4 regions of the Neobacillus sp. DHD-1R genome follow, and region 4 is predicted to be linked to each of the others. Evidence: predicted binding sites of a transcription regulator. Region 4 holds the regulator's gene; each other region holds the start of a gene.
What was found. Region 4 encodes Rex, which represses fermentation and respiration genes when NADH is low (regulators of the CRP and FNR family bind a similar motif). Its sites were predicted from a motif close to TTGTGAAATATTTCACAA; they were not measured.
Positions count from the first base shown of each region.

Region 1: a site for Rex is predicted at 4,295-4,312, ahead of AC3ANL_RS16270 (TorD/DmsD family molecular chaperone). Genes of this name have one in related genera too.
Region 2: a site for Rex is predicted at 3,457-3,474, ahead of AC3ANL_RS15535 (hemerythrin domain-containing protein). Genes of this name have one in related genera too.
Region 3: a site for Rex is predicted at 3,005-3,022, ahead of AC3ANL_RS13910 (DUF1858 domain-containing protein). Genes of this name have one in related genera too.

Region 1 is NZ_CM173232.1:3,335,367-3,341,089, forward strand. Features, by position in the region: gene AC3ANL_RS16255 (4Fe-4S dicluster domain-containing protein) at 1-486, opposite strand, end outside; gene AC3ANL_RS16260 (DMSO/selenate family reductase complex B subunit) at 510-1,097, opposite strand; gene AC3ANL_RS16265 (DMSO/selenate family reductase complex A subunit) at 1,111-3,504, opposite strand; gene AC3ANL_RS16270 (TorD/DmsD family molecular chaperone) at 3,497-4,162, opposite strand; gene AC3ANL_RS16275 (DUF6509 family protein) at 4,408-4,704, shown strand; gene AC3ANL_RS16280 (cold-shock protein) at 4,746-4,949, opposite strand; gene AC3ANL_RS16285 (cold-shock protein) at 5,088-5,288, opposite strand; gene AC3ANL_RS16290 (nucleoside hydrolase) at 5,508-5,723, opposite strand, start outside.
Region 2 is NZ_CM173232.1:3,207,914-3,213,636, reverse strand. Features, by position in the region: rRNA gene AC3ANL_RS15615 (23S ribosomal RNA) at 1-268, shown strand, start outside; rRNA gene rrf (5S ribosomal RNA) at 470-586, shown strand; tRNA gene AC3ANL_RS15605 (tRNA-Val) at 597-672, shown strand; tRNA gene AC3ANL_RS15600 (tRNA-Thr) at 694-769, shown strand; tRNA gene AC3ANL_RS15595 (tRNA-Leu) at 792-876, shown strand; tRNA gene AC3ANL_RS15590 (tRNA-Gly) at 886-960, shown strand; tRNA gene AC3ANL_RS15585 (tRNA-Leu) at 966-1,054, shown strand; tRNA gene AC3ANL_RS15580 (tRNA-Arg) at 1,072-1,145, shown strand; tRNA gene AC3ANL_RS15575 (tRNA-Pro) at 1,152-1,228, shown strand; tRNA gene AC3ANL_RS15570 (tRNA-Ala) at 1,247-1,322, shown strand; tRNA gene AC3ANL_RS15565 (tRNA-Met) at 1,345-1,418, shown strand; tRNA gene AC3ANL_RS15560 (tRNA-Ser) at 1,448-1,540, shown strand; tRNA gene AC3ANL_RS15555 (tRNA-Tyr) at 1,563-1,647, shown strand; tRNA gene AC3ANL_RS15550 (tRNA-Trp) at 1,653-1,726, shown strand; tRNA gene AC3ANL_RS15545 (tRNA-Leu) at 1,780-1,861, shown strand; gene AC3ANL_RS15540 (general stress protein) at 2,133-2,564, shown strand; gene AC3ANL_RS15535 (hemerythrin domain-containing protein) at 2,895-3,398, opposite strand; gene ccpN (transcriptional regulator CcpN) at 3,702-4,343, shown strand; gene AC3ANL_RS15525 (pyruvate, water dikinase regulatory protein) at 4,361-5,176, shown strand; gene ppdK (pyruvate, phosphate dikinase) at 5,180-5,723, shown strand, end outside.
Region 3 is NZ_CM173232.1:2,873,259-2,878,981, reverse strand. Features, by position in the region: gene AC3ANL_RS13925 (CBO0543 family protein) at 1-289, shown strand, start outside; gene AC3ANL_RS13920 (glucose 1-dehydrogenase) at 556-1,341, shown strand; gene AC3ANL_RS13915 (DUF438 domain-containing protein) at 1,460-2,692, opposite strand; gene AC3ANL_RS13910 (DUF1858 domain-containing protein) at 2,706-2,933, opposite strand; gene AC3ANL_RS13905 (VOC family protein) at 3,213-3,626, shown strand; gene AC3ANL_RS13900 (GNAT family N-acetyltransferase) at 3,953-4,396, opposite strand; gene pdxR (MocR-like pyridoxine biosynthesis transcription factor PdxR) at 4,512-5,723, shown strand, end outside.
Region 4 is NZ_CM173232.1:5,103,823-5,109,545, forward strand. Features, by position in the region: gene AC3ANL_RS25070 (CPBP family intramembrane glutamic endopeptidase) at 1-374, shown strand, start outside; gene AC3ANL_RS25075 (YdiK family protein) at 371-577, shown strand; gene AC3ANL_RS25080 (cytoplasmic protein) at 638-1,348, opposite strand; gene AC3ANL_RS25085 (polymer-forming cytoskeletal protein) at 1,363-2,085, opposite strand; gene AC3ANL_RS25090 (YhbD family protein) at 2,098-2,724, opposite strand; gene AC3ANL_RS25095 (redox-sensing transcriptional repressor Rex) at 2,890-3,543, opposite strand; gene moaC (cyclic pyranopterin monophosphate synthase MoaC) at 3,565-4,062, opposite strand; gene AC3ANL_RS25105 (ABC-F family ATP-binding cassette domain-containing protein) at 4,239-5,723, shown strand, end outside.

The DNA.
Region 1 (5,723 bases), 1.8 Mb from region 4:
TTTTTGTAAGGAGGAGAAAAATGCTCTCCTCGATAAATTCTCTTCTTTGTTCTTTTGAACAACCTCTATTGAATCTTGTCCCAGGAGAGGTAATATTCTATTGGCTTCCTTAAGAGTCATTTCCCAATCAGAATTAAGAGGAGAGGCCTCTGTTTTAATAGAGTTTAATCCTCTCTGTTTATAAATTAACAATTCCTTAATAGATGGAGTATACCGATCATTATAAATTAAACTGTCTTTATCAAATTCTCTTGAACTAGTAATTCCTTCGATAGCAGAAACGGGACAGGCAACCATACAATTCCCGCAGGAAGTACATCGCTCTAAATTTAATTCAATTGATTGAGCCGTAATAGAAAGTGCTCCATTCTTACAAACATCAGAACAAATGGTGCAGGTTGAGCAACGATATTTTTTTCTTGAACATTCATCCGTTATGTTTACATCCACGTGCATACTTTCAAGCCAATTGACAATTAGTGACATATCGATCACCTACAGAGAATTTGTTAACTGCTGGATAATCTCGCATCTCTATGCGGTGTTATCACGAGGTTTGGATGCGTAATCGAATTACTGGGCATCCCCTTTATTTGACTTACACTACCATATTTTTTTCGCAGCTCTTCAACTGGACCAAATTCTATGGCTCTCATTGGACAGGTTGCTACACACACTGGATCCTCTCCTTTTTCTTGCAAATCGACACATAAATTACATTTATTTGATTTAAACACTTTTTTATTATATTGGGGAGCTCCATACGGACAGGCTTTTACACACAACTGAGCTCCTTGACATACATCCTGGTCGATTGTTACTACGCCATTTTTTTCATCCTTCACAATGGCTCCTGTTGGACAGCTTGGAATACAAGCAGGTTGTTTACAATGATTACAAGCAATTGAAAAATAAAACGATTTAACGTTTTGAATCATACCCTCTTCTTGCTGCACTAGGAAGGATCCTTCCTCATAAGTGTAGACCCTGCGGTAATTGATCCCTACATCGAGGTTATTTTTGTCCTTACATGAGACTGTACATGCCTTACATCCAGTACAGAGACTTTGATTAATATAAAATCCTAACTGTGCCAAAATTCCTCACTCCCTACGCTTTTTTTACTTCAACAAGGTTTGTTAACTGTGGATTTGCTTTTGCAAGAGCGGTAGGCCGCTGAGATGTCAACACGTTAACTGCACCTCGTTGATCAAGTCCGTTTTTATCAGGAGTATACCAAGCACCTTGAGGAATTCCTGCTACCCCCGGAGTAATACGTGGTGTGACTTTTACATCTATCACTAGCGAACCCCGCTCATTAAACACTTGAGCACGGTCACCATCTTTAATACCTCGTTTTTCTGCATCCTTAGGATTCAGCCACATTTCTTGCTTGGCTGCTTCTTCAAGCCACTCTTGATTATCATAGGTGGAATGACATCTTCGCTTATAATGCCAGCTGATGAGTTGAAGAGGATACTTTTCTATTAATGGATCCTCAGGTCCTTCCCATGAACTAATATATTTTGAAATAGCTGGAATTTCATCATGTTGATTCATATCCCATAAAGATTTTGAGAATAACTCGATTTTCCCTGATGGAGTGGCGAATGGATTTTTATCAAGGTCTTCAATATTTCCTTTAAAACCAACTAGTGGTTCATCAAATTTAAAATGATGGACCCCTTGTTTTCGAAATTCCTCAAATGTCGGGAAGTTTGGATCTAGCTCTTTTTTGGTTCTATCCACACTCTCTTTAACAATATCAAGAGTTGACCGTCCCTCCGTAAAGCTATCCTTAAGGCCTAATTTGTCTGCAACGTCAGCAAACACATCATATTCATCACGGCATTCATATAATGGATCAATTGTTTTATCGCCAAATACAACATAATCTCCAAAACACCATGGTGTACCGATATCATATCGTTCAAAAAAGGTTGTACCTGGTAATAAAATGTCTGCGAACTTTGCACTTGGGGTCATAAAGAGATCACTAACAACTATAAATTCTACTTTGCTTTCATCTTCTAGCAGCTTACGAGTTTTGTTGATATCCGCATGCTGATTAATAAGCATATTTCCGGCCATGTTAAAAATCGATTTAATATTTGTCGTTAACTTTTCTGTACCTTCTAATCCGTCTGCAGCTGTCATCTCTGTTCCTTTTTCTACAGCCGTTGTCCAAAGGAAGCATGGGATGGATGCCTTAACCGGATTTTCATAGGAGAATGGATAAACAATGTTTGAGCGGCTCCAATAGCCCGTTCCTGCGGCCCAACCACCTAATTTGCCAACATTTCCAGTGATACAAGCCAACTGGGCACCACCGCGCATGAATTGTTCACCATAGGCTTGTCGCTGGGCGGCCCAGCCTTGGATAAGTGCCGCAGGCTTATTCGTAGCATACTCTCGGGCTATTTCTCGAATTTTACCTGCAGGTACACCACAAATTTTTTCAGCCCATTCCGGGGTTTTTGGCACACCATCTCTTTCACCAAGTAAATAACTTTTTACTGATTCATCTTTGGATACACCCTTTGGCATATGTTCGCCGTCAAATCCAATACAATATTTATCAAGGAAGGCTTGGTCATGAAGTTTTTCGGTAATAATGACATACCCCATAGCGTCCATCATGGCATTATCCGTCGTTGGCCGAATCGGGATCCAATCATCTGCAAATGCAATGGCTGTATCTGTATATCTTGGGTCGATCACGACAATTTTTGCTCCATTTTTCTTTGCCTGCATTAAATATTCACGATAGGGGGTTGAAAAAATCATTTCTGAGGGATTTTGGCCCCATAAAATAATATATTTTGTATGCAAAAGCGAATCAAAACTGCTCCCCGAATTATTAGTGCCGTAAGTATAAGGGGTGGCAACATTTCCTGCACCAGAGCTATAATCATTTCGGGAATTCAAGTAACCGCCTGTAAGGGACAATAGTTTTTTTGCCGCACTTTGCCCACCGTGCAGTCCCCAACTTTGTCCGGAAGCATAGTTTACATATCTTGATTCAGGACCATATTTTTCACCAATTCGTTTTACTTCAGAAGCAATTGTATCGACTGCCTCTTCCCAAGTAATCCTTTCAAATTTCCCTTCGCCCCGTTTCCCAACCCTTTTCATTGGGAACTTTAAGCGGTCTGGATGGTAAAGTAAATTTCGATAGTTTCGTCCCCTAACACATGCCCTAAGTGGCGGAGTCGACAAATCCCCTCCTTCTTGTGTATCAGTGCTTACACGAACAACTACTCCATCCTTGACATGGGCTTTAATGACACAGCGCCCGCCACAATTATTAATACTGCAAGTTGAGATTATTTTTTCCTTGTCTTTGGCACTTACTGGTTTTACTTTTTCTTTACGATCAACCAGCATTTTTGTCCCGATTCCCCCAGCAATAACAGGAATCCCAATAGCCCCGGACCATTTCAAAAAAGTTCTTCTTTGCATTTTATTTGATAATAAATTCTTTAAATGGCTATTTTCAGACATCGGCTAACGCCTCCCTTACTTCCAATAGAGATGTTAAATCAAAGTGTAAAAAATCCTCCAACAGCATAGCGGCACCTAGATATAATTGACTATTGGTATTATCTATTATTCTTTTACAAAAATGCGGAATCCAAATGGTCAAATGATCTTCAAGAAATTGAATTTGATTATAAAGTAAATTTTCAATTTTTTCTTTTTGTTCTTCCTTCAAGCTTAGCTCCATGAGAAACATCATAAATTCTAATTCAAGCAATAAATGATCATCAGGATAATTATTTTCTTTTTCATATTTCAATCCAAATTGATGATATTGTTCTCTTATTTGGAATGTCCACTTTTCAAATAATAAATGCTCTTTACTCCTATAGTAAGACTCCCAAGGAGGCGCAACCAATGAGCCTGGTCCAATAAATAAACGTTGATATTCCTCTCTTTCTTTACTGATTTGATGATAGGTCAAACGATTAAAAAAAGAAGCGAGAATGCTCCCTCCTTCATGAAATTCCTTTAGTTCATCAAAATTTTCCAATGTACCTAATTCAATTAAGGTTTTCTCATCTGTTTCCAAAAACAAGGTATAAAGAAACTGGTAAAAATTTTTTCTAGATAATAAAAATGGCTGTAATTGGTTATGTATTGACTGGGTAGTTGAAGTCATTTCCTCTCTCCTCGCTTGTGAATGTACACATACACGCTAAAAATCTCCACCTACTTTTCCTTTAGGCTTCATTCCTAAGGAAGCCCTAAATATATTTTAATCTTACCTTAATCTAGCAAAGTTGGAATGAGTTTGTGCAATTATTCACATTAAGTTCAAAATCCTTGGAATTGATGTTACCAAAATCACTTTTATGGTTATCAAGAAAAATGTGTATAATAAGAGAGTCTAATAAACTGCAAAGGATGATCCATTTGAACATTACAGGCCATGAAGTCGAAAAATTAGAAGACCCATTTGGTTTATTAACAGGAGAACGTTATGAATTTTTCCTTGAACTTGATATCGATGAAGAGGACGAACTATATTCTGAGAATGGTATTGGGTTAAAAGTCATTTTCGTTCAGGAGGAAATAGGCGACAAAATTAGCAGCTATTACTTTTATGAACGCGGTAGCGAGAAGGTGTTAGACTTCGAACTTGAGGAGGATGAAGAAGAACTAGTCCTTACATACTGCAGACAATATAGTAAGGAAGTATAAAAAAACAGGGAGTAATTTCTACTCCCTGCCTAACACAACTTTTACATAAAATTTTTACTATGATTATGAATGACTTGAAGTTCTTTTGTAGTTTGACTCATTTCACTTTTGCAAATTGGGCAAAGCGGAACTTCACTACTTTTAAAATTGTCACGAATCCAGCATTTACAACTCTCTGAGGTGCAAACCCAAATTTTTGTTTCTTCCAATTTAATTTCTTCGTCATTTTTTCTACCAAACGCCAAAACGATCACTCCTTATAATTAGTTATGACTGTTTTTGAACACTTTGTTATTACAATTGGTAACTATTTTTCTAGTAATAATATATAGATAAAAAGGTGATGCTTTCACCTGGTGCATCACCTTTTTATTTTGAGAGAATTAAACTGTTTGTACGTTAGCAGCTTGTGGTCCACGAGCGCCTTCAACGATTTCAAAAGATACAGATTGACCTTCTTCTAAAGTCTTGAAGCCTTCAGATTGGATAGCTGAAAAGTGAACAAATACATCTTGACCGCCTTCAGATTCAATAAATCCGAAACCTTTTTCTGCATTAAACCATTTTACTTTACCGTTTTCCATGGATTTTACCCCCAACATTTTGTTCACTTTAAATTTCTCGTACATTTAACATAATAAAAAAGACGTACCCTACACTGTCGGCAATAGACATCACCCACATTTTCGTGCAGTTACGACTACCTAATCAATAAATATTAACGAACATTAAAGCGTATTTCTATTATATCGCATTTTTATTCTTAAGTCAATTCAATTTGAAAAACAAGGAAATCCGTCTTTTTAACTCTTTTGAAAATTTCCTTTCATAAATATTTCCAAAAAGTTGGTCATAAATGCTGGAATGTCCATCTCCATTCCAATGAAATCCATCGTCTTTTGCGGTTCTTGATCTGGTTTTGGCCGAAAATCAGCAATACTTTTCCCTTTGGCATCGCCATATTCTTGAACCTTAACACGCCTTGACATATATTTAACGAGGTTGGGTGCGGTTACGGC
Region 2 (5,723 bases), 1.9 Mb from region 4:
AATTTGAGAGGAGCTGTCCTTAGTACGAGAGGACCGGGATGGACGCACCGCTGGTGTACCAGTTGTCTTGCCAAAGGCATCGCTGGGTAGCTATGTGCGGACGGGATAAGTGCTGAAAGCATCTAAGCATGAAGCCCCCCTCAAGATGAGATTTCCCATAGCGTCAAGCTAGTAAGAACCCTGAAAGATGATCAGGTTGATAGGTCAGAGGTGGAAGCGTGGCGACATGTGGAGCTGACTGATACTAATCGTTCGAGGACTTAACCAAATAGAAAAGCGGAGGCGACTGGTCAACTTCGACAGACGTTGGAGAGCCGGCACTGCAAATCCTGATTTTGGATTTGAAGGGACGGATCGAAACGGCCGAGAAGTTAGGAGCCGCAGCTGGACAATTTTTAAAGCGAACTTAAGTTTTACCACTTCTTCTGAATTATCTAGTTTTGAGAGAACGATCTCTCTAATTTTATAGTCTGGTAATTAAGGCGAGAAGGTCACACCCGTTCCCATACCGAACACGGAAGTTAAGCTTCTCAGCGCCGATGGTAGTTGGGACACGCGTCCCTGTGAGAGTAGGACGTTGCCAGGCTGTTATTTATGGAGGATTAGCTCAGCTGGGAGAGCATCTGCCTTACAAGCAGAGGGTCGGCGGTTCGATCCCGTCATCCTCCACCATACTATATTTTCAATCAATATGCCGGGGTAGCTCAATTGGTAGAGCAACTGACTTGTAATCAGTAGGTTGGGGGTTCAAGTCCTCTCGCCGGCACCATGCTTTTTACTTAATTGAATATGCGGGTGTGGCGGAATTGGCAGACGCACCAGACTTAGGATCTGGCGCCGCAAGGCGTGGGGGTTCGACTCCCTTCACCCGCACCAAAGTTTTTTGCGGAAGTAGTTCAGTGGTAGAACATCACCTTGCCAAGGTGGGGGTCGCGGGTTCGAATCCCGTCTTCCGCTCCAATAGTGCCGGGGTGGCGGAACTGGCAGACGCACAGGACTTAAAATCCTGCGGTAGGTGACTACCGTACCGGTTCGATTCCGGTCCTCGGCACCATTACAATAAATTTATATGCGCCCTTAGCTCAGCTGGATAGAGTGTTTGACTACGAATCAAAAGGTCGGGAGTTCGAATCTCTCAGGGCGCATTTTTACGGGAAGTAGCTCAGCTTGGTAGAGCACTTGGTTTGGGACCAAGGGGTCGCAGGTTCGAATCCTGTCTTCCCGACCATTCAATTCATGCCATTATGGGGTCTTAGCTCAGCTGGGAGAGCGCCTGCTTTGCACGCAGGAGGTCAGGGGTTCGATCCCCCTAGACTCCACCAAACATTTTAAAATTTATTTTATGGCGGTGTAGCTCAGCTGGCTAGAGCGTACGGTTCATACCCGTAAGGTCGGGGGTTCGATCCCCTCCGCCGCTACTTAAACACAATTAACCTTTTTATAAAATGGAGGAATACCCAAGTCTGGCTGAAGGGATCGGTCTTGAAAACCGACAGGCGGGTCATACCGCGCGGGGGTTCGAATCCCTCTTCCTCCTCCAGTTTTAATTCTCTTTTATATGTGGAGGGGTAGCGAAGTGGCTAAACGCGGCGGACTGTAAATCCGCTCCCTCCGGGTTCGGCGGTTCGAATCCGTCCCCCTCCACCACAAATAGGGGCATAGTTTAAAGGTAGAACAAAGGTCTCCAAAACCTTTGGTGTGGGTTCGATTCCTGCTGCCCCTGCCAAATTTTTTCTTCATAAATTCCTGATTGTACTATGGGATTTTTATTTAATATTTGCCGATGTGGCGGAATTGGCAGACGCGCACGACTCAAAATCGTGTTCCGTGAGGAGTGTCGGTTCGACCCCGACCATCGGTATCAAATAATTCGAAATAGAAAACAGACTTTAACTATTATGTTGGAGTCTGTTTTATTTTTATATGCCCGATGAGTGGTGCAAAAGTATACATTTCCCCAAGAATGTATCAGTACGAGTTGAAGTGAATATTATCAATTAGCTGATCCTCTCTGCGATAAGCTGGAAGTTGACTAAATTAAAGATTAATGATCATTTTCTAGAATTTTGCATGATTGAAATTTTCCTGAGAGGGAATTTAATTAGTACATCATGTAAAGGAGATAATCGCTCATGGAAAAACGAATCATAGGTGTTTATGAAACTGAAAAACAGGCACAGACAGCGGTAGAGGATTTACATAGGAAGGGCTACAACTTTGAGCAGATCTCTATTCTAGCAAAAAATATCGAAGGATTGGAATCGAATGGTGACCAAGTGAAACTTAAAGAAACGGAAGGAATCATTGCAGGGGCAACGGCTGGTGGAATAATCGGATTGGCTGGTTTTTTCGTAGGAATGAGTGCCCTAGCACTTCCTGGCATCGGTCCAATAATAGCGGCAGGTCCGTTATTATTAACCCTGGGTGGAGCTGTATCTGGTGCTGCTGCCAAAGCCGGCGGTTTAACCGGGGCCTTACAGGAGATTGGATTGGATGAAGAAGAAGCTCGCCAATATGAAGAAGATGTGAAAAAAGGGAAAATTCTCATCGTAGTCGCAGAATAATTCCGAAATAAAGGATGCTTAGTCATTTATACGTTTGGTAATAAAACAATAATTATTATAAGAAGTTCAATAAATTGTTCTCTCTGATGGATTCAATACATTATTCTAAATAATTGTGTTAACTATTGATGTTTTAATATTTTTAAAAATATCAGATTTTAAAATATCCTGTTCCTTGAGGAGTGTCGGTTCGACCCCGGCCACCGGTATCAGGGAATTGTTACAAAAAGGCTTTCAACTAATATGTTGAAGGCCTTTTTGTTTTTTTTAAGTCGCCTTCGCTTGAAGGAAAAGGCCCAACCTATCGTAGTTTGGGCTTGGAATAAATTGCTATTCTGAAACCTTTTGGAAAACAATTTCTTTTTCAGCTTCCGTAAACATCCGCTCTGCCATTGGGTAAAGGACCTGTTCTTCTTTCATGAAATGCTGTAAAAGAATATTGACCGCATTATTAATAAGATTTGCATTTTTAATCATGTCATCTATTGAACTTTCTTTAGGGGTTTTAGTATTTATAAAAAATTCATTGATCAATTCTCTTGCCTGTTCGTGTTCAGCTTCCATTACAGCTATTGGACCTCCATGTTGGCCAATGTATTTTTCCATCATCCGAAATAAGATATCTTCTTCACGGACTGAATGAAACTCTAGGTTTCTGAAAAACTCTTTTACTTCCTGAATTAATTGTTCAAAAGCAGTACCTTGCTCGTCCTCAACTTTATTACATAAGGAAATTAAAAGTTCCATATTGTTTCTTAATGGGTGATGTTCACTTATTAATTTATTTAAGCCCTCGGAAAGGGCAGTTGGACCCTTACCAAATAATCCTTGCATATCAAAATCTCCTCTCGAATTTTACTCTTTTAAGTATATAAAAAAGATGGAATTTATATTGTGATTCAAATCACTATAAAATTTAAACATAATTTTTATAAAAGAAACAAAATCCCGTCTCATGCAACGGGATTTTGTTTGTTTATATAATTCAGAATATTAAAATTTTAATTAATTGTGATGTTTTATTCAAATTATTGTACCGATTTAATATTAAATGTTATATACTATATACAAATAAGTATAACACATTTATAATAAATACATAGAATATAACATATTAAGGTGATTAAGGGGGTGGTAATGATTAAACTTACCAAGCGTCAGGACGAAATCCTGGATATTGTTAAAGAAAATGGACCGATAACGGGGAAAGAGATTGCAGAAAAGCTTTCACTATCACGAGCAGCGTTAAGACCTGATCTTGCCATCTTAACTATGTCAGGAAATTTAGATGCGAGACCAAGAGTAGGATATTTTTATAATGAAAAATTTCCTAATAAGCATCAAGCGGAAAAATACCTTCATCAGAAGGTCAATGATTATAAGGCCCTTCCAATTGTGGTGGGAAAATCAACCTCGGTTTATGATGCAATTGTTCAGTTATTTTTAGAGGATGTTGGAACACTTTACGCTGTTGATGCTGACGGCCATTTAACAGGGGTGATTTCTAGAAAGGATTTGCTCAGAGCATCACTAGGAAATCAAAATCTTCATGATCTGCCTGTAAGTGTCATAATGACGAGAATGCCGAATATCATCACGATTAATCCAGAAGAAACTTTGCTTGAAGCTGCAAAAAAAATGATTCACAACCACATTGACTCTTTACCGGTTGTAAAGAATGTGGACGGGCAAACAAATACATATTTGCTAGTGGGTCGCATTACGAAAACAACGATAACACGAGCATATTTAGAAATTATGGATGAAAAATCAAACTAAGAGGAGTGGCTGAAATTTTGGTAAAGAAAGAAGTTGTCTATGTGGTATCTGACTCAGTAGGGGAAACGGCTGAGTTTGTTGTAAAAGCAGTGGCAACACAATTTAATGGCGGCCATGTTGATATTCGCCGTAATTCTTATGTGGATGACCTTGAAGATATTGAAGATGTCATCTTGTTAGCCAAAGACGCTCATTCGATTATTGCTTATACGATTGTTATTCCAGCATTAAAAGAATATCTAGATCGAAGAGCTGCTGAAGAAGGAATTTTGGCAGTAGATTTACTAAGTCCGTTGATGAATGCTTTTACCACTAAATTTAATAAGGTGCCCCATCACCAACCTGGTTTGATGCGAAAACTGGATGAAGAATACTTCCGAAAAATTGAAGCGATTGAATTTGCCGTTAAATATGATGATGGACGCGACCCAAGAGGAATTACCAAGGCTGACATCGTTTTAATTGGTGTATCTCGGACCTCGAAGACACCACTATCGATGTACTTAGCCCATAAACGCTTTAAGGTAGCCAATGTTCCTTTAGTTCCTGAGGTACAGCCGCCAGACGAATTGTTTCAAATACCAAGAAAGAATTGCATTGGATTAATCATTTCTCCTGATAAATTAAATGAAATTCGTAAGGAGCGTCTGAAAGCATTGGGGCTAGCTTCACAGGCCAATTATGCCAGCTTTGAGCGGATTTTAAAAGAATTAGATCATGCTGAAAAAATTATGAAAAGAGTTGGCTGTCCTGTCATTGATGTATCAAATAAGGCAGTAGAAGAAACGGCCGGCTTAATTTTAGAAGTGTTAAAAAAAGAGAGGAGCTTTTAAACTATGGATAAATTTGTGTACTTATTTCATGAGGGTAATAGTAATATGAGAGATTTACTTGGAGGAAAAGGGGCAAATCTAGCAGAAATGACACGTATCGGTCTGCCAGTCCCATATGGATTCACCATCACTACCCAAGCTTGCAATGCTTACTATGAAACTAGTAAAACCATTCCAGCCATAGTAGAAAAACAAACCTTAGAAGCCCTGACCCGTTTAGAAGAAAAGATGGGTAAAAAATTAGGCGATCCGCAAAATCCATTGCTGGTTTCCGTTCGTTCCGGTTCCGTTTTTTCCATGCCTGGTATGATGGATACCATTTTGAACCTAGGAATGAATGATGAAACAGTTGTGGGTATGGCTAAATTAACGAATAATCCTCGGTTCTCTTATGATTCTTACCGCCGTTTTATTCAAATGTTTAGTAATGTGGTCCTTGAAATTGATACCTACTATTTTGAACAATTTTTAGAAGAAACTCGCGAACATAAGGGTTATTCCTCTGACCCTGAAATGACATCAGAAGACTGGAAGGAAGTTATAGTTG
Region 3 (5,723 bases), 2.2 Mb from region 4:
ACTTCCGAGTTTATCCTTGGATTCAAGTATTATCCCTGTCGCCTTTATGCTCATTTATCAATGGACATGGAATCATAATAAAAATTATTACTTATACGCTATCATTACGGCAATCATTTTTTCATTTGTGTTTAAACCCCTCCTTGTTACAATGGGTCTATTTAGAATGTATGGGAACATAAGCTATATACATTTATTTATTTGCTTTGTTGTGGTCCTACTACTAGCAAAGGTTATAACCAATGGATTCCTTTGGATGAAAAAGAAATTTCACCAAAAAACCACTTAGCCTTTTTAAGCCTACCAATGAAGTTTGAAAGAGCTGCAGATCAATTAAATTGGTCTGTGGCTCTTTTTTTCATAGTTTTTTTAAAAAAAATAATTAAATTCGCTTAAGTCGTTTTACTTGGAAAATTTCAGGGTAGGTATATTATGAATATATACTCTTAAATAAAGATATTTCAGTTCAAGATATTCGTATGGGTATGGTGTTAAGGGTAATACTATCTTTTGATAGTTGTGGTATTCAAACTAACATGACAAGGGGATGCTACCATGAATAATCGATTTGATGGAAAAGTAGTTTTAATTACTGGTGCAGGGTCAGGTTTAGGTCAGGCAGCTGCGGTAAGAGTTGCAAAAGAAGGAGCAAAGCTTTCTTTAGTGGATTTAAAAAGTGAAGGTTTAGAAGCAACAAAGAAATTAATTTTAGAAGCTGTACCTGAAGCGGAAGTATTATTAATTACTGCCGATGTATCAAATGAAGAAGCAGTAAAAAATTATGTGAATGAAACCGTTAAAAAATATGGCCGTATCGATGGATTCCACAATAACGCAGGAATTGAAGGAAAACAAAATGAAACGGCTGATTATGGCTCAGACGAATTCCAGAAGGTATTAAGTGTTAACTTAAATGGCGTATTTTATGGGTTAAAATATGTATTAGAAGTTATGAAAAAACAAGGCTCAGGTTCAGTAGTGAATACTGCTTCTGTTGGCGGAATTCGTGGAGTGGGGAACCAATCAGGTTATTCCGCAAGTAAACATGGTGTTGTCGGATTAACAAGAAACTCTGCGATTGAATATGGTCAATACGGTATTAGTATTAAAGCCATTGCACCAGGTGCAATTATGACACCAATGGTCGAAGCTTCACTTAAACAAATAGATCCTGTAAATTGGGAAGAAGCAGGAAAACAATTTGTCAGCGTCAATCCAATGAAGCGCTTTGGAAAACCTGAAGAAGTGGCAAGCTTAGTTGCATTCTTATTATCAGATGAAGCAGGATTTATTAACGCGGCGGTTATTCCTATCGATGGCGGACAATCTTACAAATATTAAATGAATAACAGAAATAAGGTATATTTTATACCATTTAAAAGAAGGGTCCCAAACGTTACATTTTGGGACCCTTTTGTCATAAAAATTGATTAATCTTCAGTGATGATTGGGGGAATAATTATGAATTCAAAATCCGTTTTTCCCCTTGAATTTCTTGAATGGAGCTTATATTTTGCGTGAATTCAAGCGTTCCCATATATTGACCAGTTTCATCCCGTACAGCAAAATAACGAATGTACACATATTTATCTTTAAATTTAATATAAAAATCTTCACAGTCTTTGATTCCTGCTTTAAAATCTTGTAATAATTCTTCCACGACATGAACGCTCTTTGGCGGATGGCAGTTTTGAACTGTCCGTCCAATAACCGCTTTTGTCCGAGCAAAAATTCGTTCTTTCCCATGAGAGAAGTAGCGTACGACATCATCTTGATCTATAAAAGTAATATCGACCGGCAAATGATTTAACATGAGTTCCAGTTGTTTTATAGATAAAATGCCAGTTTCCATTCGAATAAATCCGTCGGTTAAGGCATCCTCTTGAATTCCTTTTCTTTCAGGCTTCCAAACGCCCGCCGGTCCTGTTAAACAATAACCAATTTCATCACTTTCATGGGCAATTTTGACCCATTCGTCTTCTGTTAATGTTTGTAAGGCCATCGGGAATAAGATATTTTCCTCTTTAAAAATCATTTCACTAACTTCTCGAATGACAAAGTACAAGGAATTGATTACGGTTTGTTTTTCTCCCTTATAATTGGTTAATTTCGCTTTTGTTTCTTTTATCGCCTCGCGAATTCTGTCATCCACACCCCACATGACCTGGGTAGGGCCCATTATCCCGTATTTTTCTAAATAGGGAAACAATAGATTTTCTTTGCGGCTATAATGTTTGTCTATATCAAGTAATAGATTTAAATCTTCTAATAGTTTATAGATATTTTCCTTGCTGTCTTCTTTTTCAAACCGATCGTAATGGAGTTGCAGTTTGAAATTAACTAACAGATCAATTTCCTTATTTTCTAATGTAAACGTATGGATGGGATGGCCTGTCTGCTCTTCAGGTTTATTAGAACGATGAATCTCCTCAATCGATCCTTTAAAAATTGCTGCATGGACCGAACATAAGCGCTGCACTTCCTCGACTGGAATTCCTTCTTCTTCCATAAGTGATTGTTCAAGTTGGGAAATCTCCGCAACTGTAATACTGCCGGCAGCTTCTTGAAATTGAGCCTTTACTTCTTCGACACTCTTGCCATTATGCAAGTCTTTAATAATTTGTTTCAATAGTGATTGTCGCTTTGATTGACTTATCGGTTCTTGTTCACGGTTATTAATCATTTCGCTCATGGTAAATGCTCCTTTATTGTTTTATGGTAAATCCATTCTTTTCAAAGGTTTCGATTACTTTTTCTATTGAAATTCCTTTCATCCGGCAGCCTTTCGGAAGGGTCATGACACGACCGGCTGTTTTCAGCATGTGAGGGTTCGTAATGTTTTCAAAACCAAGTTCCTTCATAATCGGGATGATTTCAGGGAAATCGGTACATAAACGAAAAACTGGAAGTTGAGTATTAATAATCTTTGACATCATCATTTTCTCCTTGAAATAGGACTGATAATATTTCTCACTGAAAATATATCATAGGAGAGTGATTATCTAAGTGATGTGTATCACAAACGAAAAATAATTGATGAATATAGGAAAAAGGGGGCATGTAGCTTTAAATATATGAAAAAAGCACCTGATCATATCGAGCGGTGGGTAGGTAATAAAATAATCGTGGAAAATCAAACAAATGTTTTCTCTTTTATATCCTTTAAATGGTAATATTTTAATTAAAATAAAGATAGTAATGAGGTGAAATGTATGGATGAAGTTTGGTCAGAAAATCTCCCAGTTGTTCAATTCAGAGTGGCGAGACCGACTAATCAATTACAAAAAGTGGTTGAATTTTATCGTGATGGTCTTGGTCTAAAGGTCGTCGGTCATTTTGAAAATCATAATGGATATAATGGAGTCATGTTGGGTCTGCCAAATACGACCTATCATTTGGAGTTTACCCAGCATGTGGATGCGGTCCCATGTCCACCTCCTTCTGAGGATAATTTACTCGTTTTTTATATGCCAGATCTTGAGGCAAGGGATAAAATTGTGCAACGGTTACTTGAGATGGGGTACGAAGCAGTAGAACCAGAAAATCCTTACTGGAAAAATGCTGGTGTGACCATCGAGGATCCAGATGGATGGAGAATAGTCTTACAGAATTCGATCTTTGGTTAGACGTCTTGAGCTTATTTTTCATCAAAAAAGGAATAGACTCTTATCGTAACCTTTGTTGCTATTTTTTCCTACTTAGAGCCTCATTCAGACAGGCTTGAGGTATTTTAAAGCAATTGTGTCCGAATCGGTGGCTCATTCGGACAGGCTTGAGGTATTTTAAAACAACTGTGTCCGAATCAAAGGCTATAATTTGTTCAAAAAACAACAAACACTGCGAAAAAAGCCAAGGAATAAGTTGATGATCCCACATCACTTAAAAAACAGGAATCATAATAAAGAGAAGCTCTTAAACTGAGCTTCCCATTTTTTAATCAATAATAATTTATTTAAATTCTTTTTAAAAATACATAACTCACCTTGTCATAGTCCATTTTATTTTCGTAAAAACGATGAGCATCCAGCCGTTGTAAACCAGATGAGAGTGAGACAATATCATAGCCATTTTCCTTTGACCAATTCTGAACATATTCTAGAAGTGCTTCCCCATAACCTCTCGAGCGGCTATTTGAATCTGTTACTAAATCACAAACCCAGATAAATCTACCGTTGTATAAGGTAACCATAGGCATAAAACCTGTGACAGCAATAATTTGGTTATTTTCATACAAAGCAGCCATTTTATAATTTTCCTGCTTTGTTGCTTCTTGAACTAACTGAAGAAAACTACTTTCATCTAAATGAGTTCTCAATTGTTTCATGACCGGAAAGGCTTCTTTCCATTCCTTTTCATTTTTCAATTCCTTAATTAAAATTGTCTGCTCATTAACCATTTTCCCCAGCTCCTTTTCTGAATCTATAATTAATATTTAACCACAATCTGGTATAATCAAAAGTATCAGATTTGATAATTTTAATGGTACCAGTAGGTCTTTGGGAGATGAAAGAATGATTGAACTTACCCTTGCATTAGATTATAGAAGTGAGAAGCCGTTGTATATCCAAATAGCCAACTACATTAAGCAAGAAATTTTATCAGGAAGAATAAAACCAGCAGAAAAACTACCCTCTAAACGAAATTTAGCACATTACCTTGACGTAAGCATAAATACGATTCAGTCAGCCTACGATCAGCTTATAGCAGAAGGGTATGTAGAAAGTAAACCTCGTACAGGATTATTTGTAACGACTTTTGAAGATGACATTATTTCTGAACAAAAATCGCCTCGAAAATTGGAGATTGAGCCTGAGCTAGTAGAAGAGAAGGTTAAAATTGATTTCAATTCGGGGAAGGTCGATTTAGCACACTTTCCATATGCGATATGGCGAAAATTAACCGTTCAATCTTTACATCAAGATCAGGGCGAGTTATTTTATACGGGGAATCCTCAAGGGGAACTGAAACTACGAGAACAAATTGCCCGGCATCTATTTGCCTCAAGAGGTGTAAAGTGCACGGCTAATCAAATCATTATTGGTGCAGGGGCTCAAGTGCTAATCGGATTATTATGTTTAGTAATCGGAAAAGAACCTATATTTGGGTTGGAGAATCCTGGGTTTCACCGAACAAGAGCTACGATACAAGATCTTGGAGTCAAAACAAGGCCCATACCTTTGGATGATGCGGGGATCAATGTAGGGCAGTTGAAAAAAAGCGAAGCTAGTGTTGTGTATATCACACCATCACATCAATTTCCATTTGGAATGATCATGCCGATATCACGAAGGATCGAATTGTTAAAATGGGCAGATGATGTGAACGGTTATATTATTGAAGATGACTATGACGGGGAATATCGCTATAAAGGGAAGCCAATTCCTTCCTTACAAGGGCTAGATGTAAATGGTAGAGTGGTGTATTTAGGGACATTTTCCAAGTCGTTAATTCCATCTCTTCGGATAAGTTATCTGGTTTTACCATCGGCATTGATGAAAAAGTATCAAGAACACTTTACGGTTTACAAGCAGACCGTCTCGCGTCTTCACCAGGATACGCTTTATCGGTTTATGAATGAAGGACATTGGCAAACTCATTTAAATAAAATGAGAACACTTTACCGAAAAAAGCATGCCAGCTTACTGTTAGCTATTACTAATCACTTCGGCGATAAAGTAAAGGTAATCGGTGAAAACGCGGGACTTCATATTGTTTTGGAAGTG
Region 4 (5,723 bases):
TTCATATCATCGAAGCTTTCCCATTGGCGATTTTGGTTACTAGCATCATCGGTCCAATATTAGAAGAAATTGTGTTCAGAAAAATTATTTTTGGTGCTCTTTATAAACGATTCAACTTTTTTCTTTCAGCAGTCATTAGTTCTGTTATTTTCGCCATAGCCCATATGGAACCCGTTCATATTTTGATGTACGCGGCAATGGGATTTACATTCGCCTTTCTTTATGTCAAAACCAAGCACATTTTGGTGCCGATATTTGCCCATGTCACCATGAATACTATGGTGGTATTAGTGCAATCTGTTTACAAAGACGATATTGAAAGACTTCAGCGTGAGGCGGAGGCGGTTCAAAACTTTATCGGAGGCTTTCTATGAGACGTTCACCTTTGTTTTCCGGATTTATTTACTTCCTGCTTGGCGGGTTATTTACCTATTTCGCCATCGACGATGTCCAACGAAACGGATGGGGCTTTTTCAGCTATCTCCTCGTTTTGTTAGCCACCTTTGATTTTGGCTCAGGTCTAAAAATCATCCTGTTTTACATGAAATACAAAGACAAAATTAAAAAGAAAAAATAAAAAAAGGTGTCAGGCACCATGTGAAGAATTCACATGGGTGCCTGACACCTTTTCTATTATTTACACCTTGGTTTTTGTTTTAATTGTGGAGGATGGGTCTTGTGTCATTTCATGGGTATATTCCACGACGCCAATGAGACAACTAGGTCCAATTTTGACGGTATTGCCTCGAACTACGTCTGCCGTTGTATTTTCTAAATAAATTTCATCGCCTTCAATCACCTTGGCAGCAAGTGTGCCGACCTCTTTGCCAAAGGGAAGCAGAGAATTTTTCTTTCTTTTCACCGTGATTTTTCCGCCGCCAATCTCCTCTGCTGTACTTTCACCAAAGCGCAAGCCGATTTTAATTGTATCTGCTGATAATAATCCTTTGATTTCAAAGCCGCCGCTTGAATCAAACAATTCATATTCGACATCTCCCTTTACGGCGATACTTCCTTTTATGATAGCTTCATCACCACTGAGGCCTTCCTCCACTTCCAGCAAACCAAGGATTTTCATTTTTTCCAATTTGGCTTGTTTGTCGACCTTCATGGTTCCCATGACGAGTGTTTCTTTCACTCTCACATTTCCATTAAATTCTGCCTCACCTAAAATTTTGGCAGTTCCGATTGTCACATTTCCGTTTGCTTCACTTGTGCCATAGACACGAAAAGCAGAACATTCGACATCATTCACAATCGTTCCTTCGCCACGAATGCTGATTTTATCGTATTGGCCTCCGGGGTAACTTCCTGTGCCATTAATGATAAGGTTTTTGCTATTTCCCATGTTCTTCCCCTCCCTTAAACCTTTCGAATGTCACTAATAACGGCATTTTTATCCTGTGAAAATTCTTTGGTGTATTCTACGACACCTATTTGGCAGTTGGCGCCAATCTTGACTTGATGACCCCGCACGACTTTCGCTTTTGTATTTTCTAGCTCAACGATGTCTCCTTCAATGATGTCCGCTTCTAATTGCGATTTGAAAAAGGATTTAAATAAAGTGCTGAAAAAAGACCCTTTATGCTGCTTGACAATAATGGTTTGACCGCCAATTTCTGTCGCTTTACATTCACCATAAATCTTAATATTAACTTGATCGGCATTTAAGAGCCCGCCAATGGTAAACCGATATTCCCCTTTAAAAAGCTCCGCTTCACAATCATCCTTCACCGCAAAAAGACCTCGAAGATTGATTTCATCACATTTTACTTTTCCACCAACCGTGACTTTGCCTGAAACCTTTAACTGTTTTACATAGAGGTTTTCATCAATCCTTGCCGTTCCTTCAACAGAAAGCTTTTCCGCCTCGATATTCCCATTAAAGCGGGCATTCCCGTTCACTTTGACGGTATCCGCTCCCACATTCCCCTTCATTGTACCTGACCCATTGCACTCAAACGCCGTACACTGCACGTCACTGTTGATCGTTCCTCTACCATTAACCGTTACTAAATGGAAGTGGCCTCCGTTAGACGAACCTAATCCATTAATGACCAAGTCTCCTCTACTTTTCGTATCCATTGCCAGTCTCCTTTATAATAATTTTGCTTTAATTTCTTCCATACACCCCATAAGCGATAGAGACACGATTATTTTTGTTCCCTTTTCAAAATGGAAGTCTTCTGCATTTATCAGTAACAGACAGGATGACACTCCAAGCTTACGAGTAATGATCAAGTCACAGCTTTTTTGCTTAATGAGCTGCTCATTGTCTTTTAACAGCTGAAGCAGCATTTTTCCTTCATCTAAGTTTATATCGCCTGATTCTAAAAGTTTCTCTAATACATATATCTCCAACATGCGTGAAAAATTAAATTTATCGTTGCTGCCTTTATCTTGTTCTAAATAAAAATTCATCACTTCATTCGAAACAATGTTACGTTTTACTAAATCATCTTTGTCTAACTGCATATCACTAATATTAGGTGAAAACATATCTGCTAGTTCATCTAATGACAAATTTTCTTTCATGGTTTGTATCTTGTTAATTCTCTCTAAGATTTTTTCTTTAGGGAAAAAGGTTTCTTGACCCGTAAAGGTTGATTTTCGAATAAACCATTCTTCCGGAATTAAATCTTTACGCTTCCATCTATATAGCTGTCCGTAAGAAATTCCTGCATAATCCAGTAAATCCTTTTTAGATATTAACTCCTCGCTCATGATTGAAAACCCCTTTCTATTTCTAATGTAACATAACACTGTTACGTTGTAAAGTTAGACTTGAGCACAAAAAAAAAGGGCCTGCCCCCCTAACTTCAACATATCGCTGACCTTTTCAATTAGCGATTATAGATTGAATGTTAACATGGGGGTCTGACCCTTTTCTTATTCTTCTATATCTTCTGTCGGATAATGTTTTAAAAAGTAGATCAAGGATTGCAGCTCTACTGCTAAATCAATGTGATGCACCCTAATTGATGCAGGCACATTTAATCTTGCCGGCGTAAAATTTAAGATTGCTTTTACATCTGCATTCACAAGCCGATCCGTAATCATTTGTGCAACGGGCGCAGGAACGGTAAGGATGGCGACCGAGATTTTTTCCTCCGTTAACACATTCTCCAATTCATCCATGTGATACACGGGCACCTCACGGATCTTCGTTCCCATTTTTGCCGGATCCACATCAAAGCCACACTCTATTTTAGTGTTATTATTTTTTAAAAAGTTATAGTTTAAGAAAGCTGTTCCTAGATTTCCGACGCCAATTAATGCAACCTTTGTTAATTCATCTTGATCAAGCGTTTTCCGAAAGAATGTTAAAAGGTAATTGACGTTGTAGCCATAGCCCTTTTTCCCCAAGGCCCCAAAATAGGAAAAATCCCTGCGAATAGTGGCTGAATCTACCTTTACCGCCTCACTTAATTCCGCTGATGATACCCTTTGCTTCCCAGCAGTATGCAGGTTTTTCAAAAACCGATAATAGAGGGGCAGCCGTTTCGCTGTCGCCTGTGGTATCTTTGTCGTTTCGTTACTCATACTCTCCCACACCCCTTCCTTTTATTTAACTTGTTCGCTTCGCTTAAAATCACCGTTCTTACCGCCCGTCTTCTCGACTAAATAAGTCGGTCCAATGACCATGCTTTTATCGACTGCTTTACACATATCATAAACGGTTAAGGCACAGGCAGAAGCAGCTGTGAGCGCTTCCATTTCCACACCTGTATTCCCTTTTGTTTTTACAGCTGCAACTATAGATAATTGGTAGTTCTCATTTTGCCCTTTTTCCCATGAAAAAGAAATATTGATCCCTGTTAATGGAATAGGGTGACACATCGGAATGATGTCCCATGTCTTTTTGGCAGCCATCACCGCTGCAACTTGGGCTACTGCTAAGACATCGCCTTTTTTCATTTCATTGTTCGTTATTTTATCAAAAATTTCTTTGCTAACAGTAATACTAGAATGTGCAAGAGCCGTTCGTGCCGTCTCTGGTTTGTCACTGACATCGACCATTTTTGCTCTGCCCTCTTCATTAAAATGAGTAAATTCAGCCATCAATAAATCCCCCTACCCCAAAATAATACACTATTTTCACTAGTATGTGTGTGAAAGTTTGCACTAAATATACATTTTTTCGCTGATAAAAGAAATCCCGCCAATCGAAAGCCCCGCTTTATTGCCGATGTTCAGGATATACGGTACACTAATTATAGTTAATAGAGGTGAATAAAATGATTTTATTGCAAGTGAATCAACTACAAAAATATTATGGTGCTGACCTTATTTTATCTAATATAAAACTGGAATTACAAACACGGGACCGTGTTGCCCTTGTTGGCCGTAATGGTGCCGGCAAATCAACATTATTGAAGATTATTGCCGGGCATTTGTCACATGATGGCGGCGAGATCATCAAACCCAAAGAAGTGACCATAGGCTATTTAGCTCAGAATACTGGCCTTGAGTCCAATTTATCCATTTGGGATGAAATGTTGACCGTTTTCCAACATCTGTTGTCGATGGAAAAGTCATTGCGGCAGCTGGAGACTAAAATGGCCGATTCTAGTGTATACGAAGACACTGGAAAATACGAGCGAATCTTATCTGAATATGATCAACTTCAAGTGAAGTTTAAAGAGCAGGGAGGCTATCAATACGAAGCCGATATTCGCTCTGTTTTACATGGGTTACATTTTAATGAAAGTTCCTTGATGATTTCAAGTTTAAGCGGCGGGCAAAAAACAAGGCTTGCCTTAGGAAAGCTATTGTTAACCAAACCGGATATTCTAATTTTGGACGAACCGACCAACCATCTTGATATTGAAACTCTTTCCTGGCTTGAGCAATATCTGCAAAGTTATGAAGGGGCCATTTTAATTGTCTCTCATGACCGTTACTTTTTAGACAAAGTCGTCACACAGGTTTACGAGGTATCGCGCAAGCAAATTGGGCGGTTTACAGGTAACTATAGTGCTTACCTTGAACAAAAAGCGGCCAATTATGAACGTGACTTAAAACTTTATGAAAAACAACAGCAAGAGGTCGCTAACCTGCAAGATTTTATTAATCGGAATTTAGCAAGGGCCTCAACGACCAAACGGGCGCAAAGCCGCCGAAAAAAGCTTGAAAAAATGGAGATGATGGATCGGCCACTTGGGGACGAGAAATCGGCTGCATTCTCCTTTGAGATCGAAAAACAAAGTGGTAATGATGTTTTGATGGTAGATTCTTTAGCGATTGGGTATCAAGGGGAAATGGTTTCAGAGGCGATCACTTTCCGGGCGTATAAAGGGGAAAGTATTGCTCTGGTTGGTCCAAATGGAATCGGCAAATCAACGCTATTAAAAACGATTATTAAGAAGCTGCCTGAGTTAAAGGGGACCGTCAAATATGGATCAAACCTTTCGATTGGTTATTATGATCAGCAACAGGCTGAATTAACTTCTAATAAACGTGTATTAAATGAGCTATGGGATGATTACCCTTTAAAGAGTGAAAAAGAAATTCGTACCGTTCTCGGTAATTTCTTATTTTCCGGTGACGATGTGTTAAAAATTGTCTCTACCCTAAGCGGCGGGGAAAAAGCCCGTCTGGCACTCGCTAAACTTATGTTGGAAAAGGCCAATCTGCTAATTTTGGATGAGCCTACGAACCACCTTGATCTTGATAGTAAAGAAGTTCTTGAGAATGCCTTAATTGATTACCCTGGCACCATT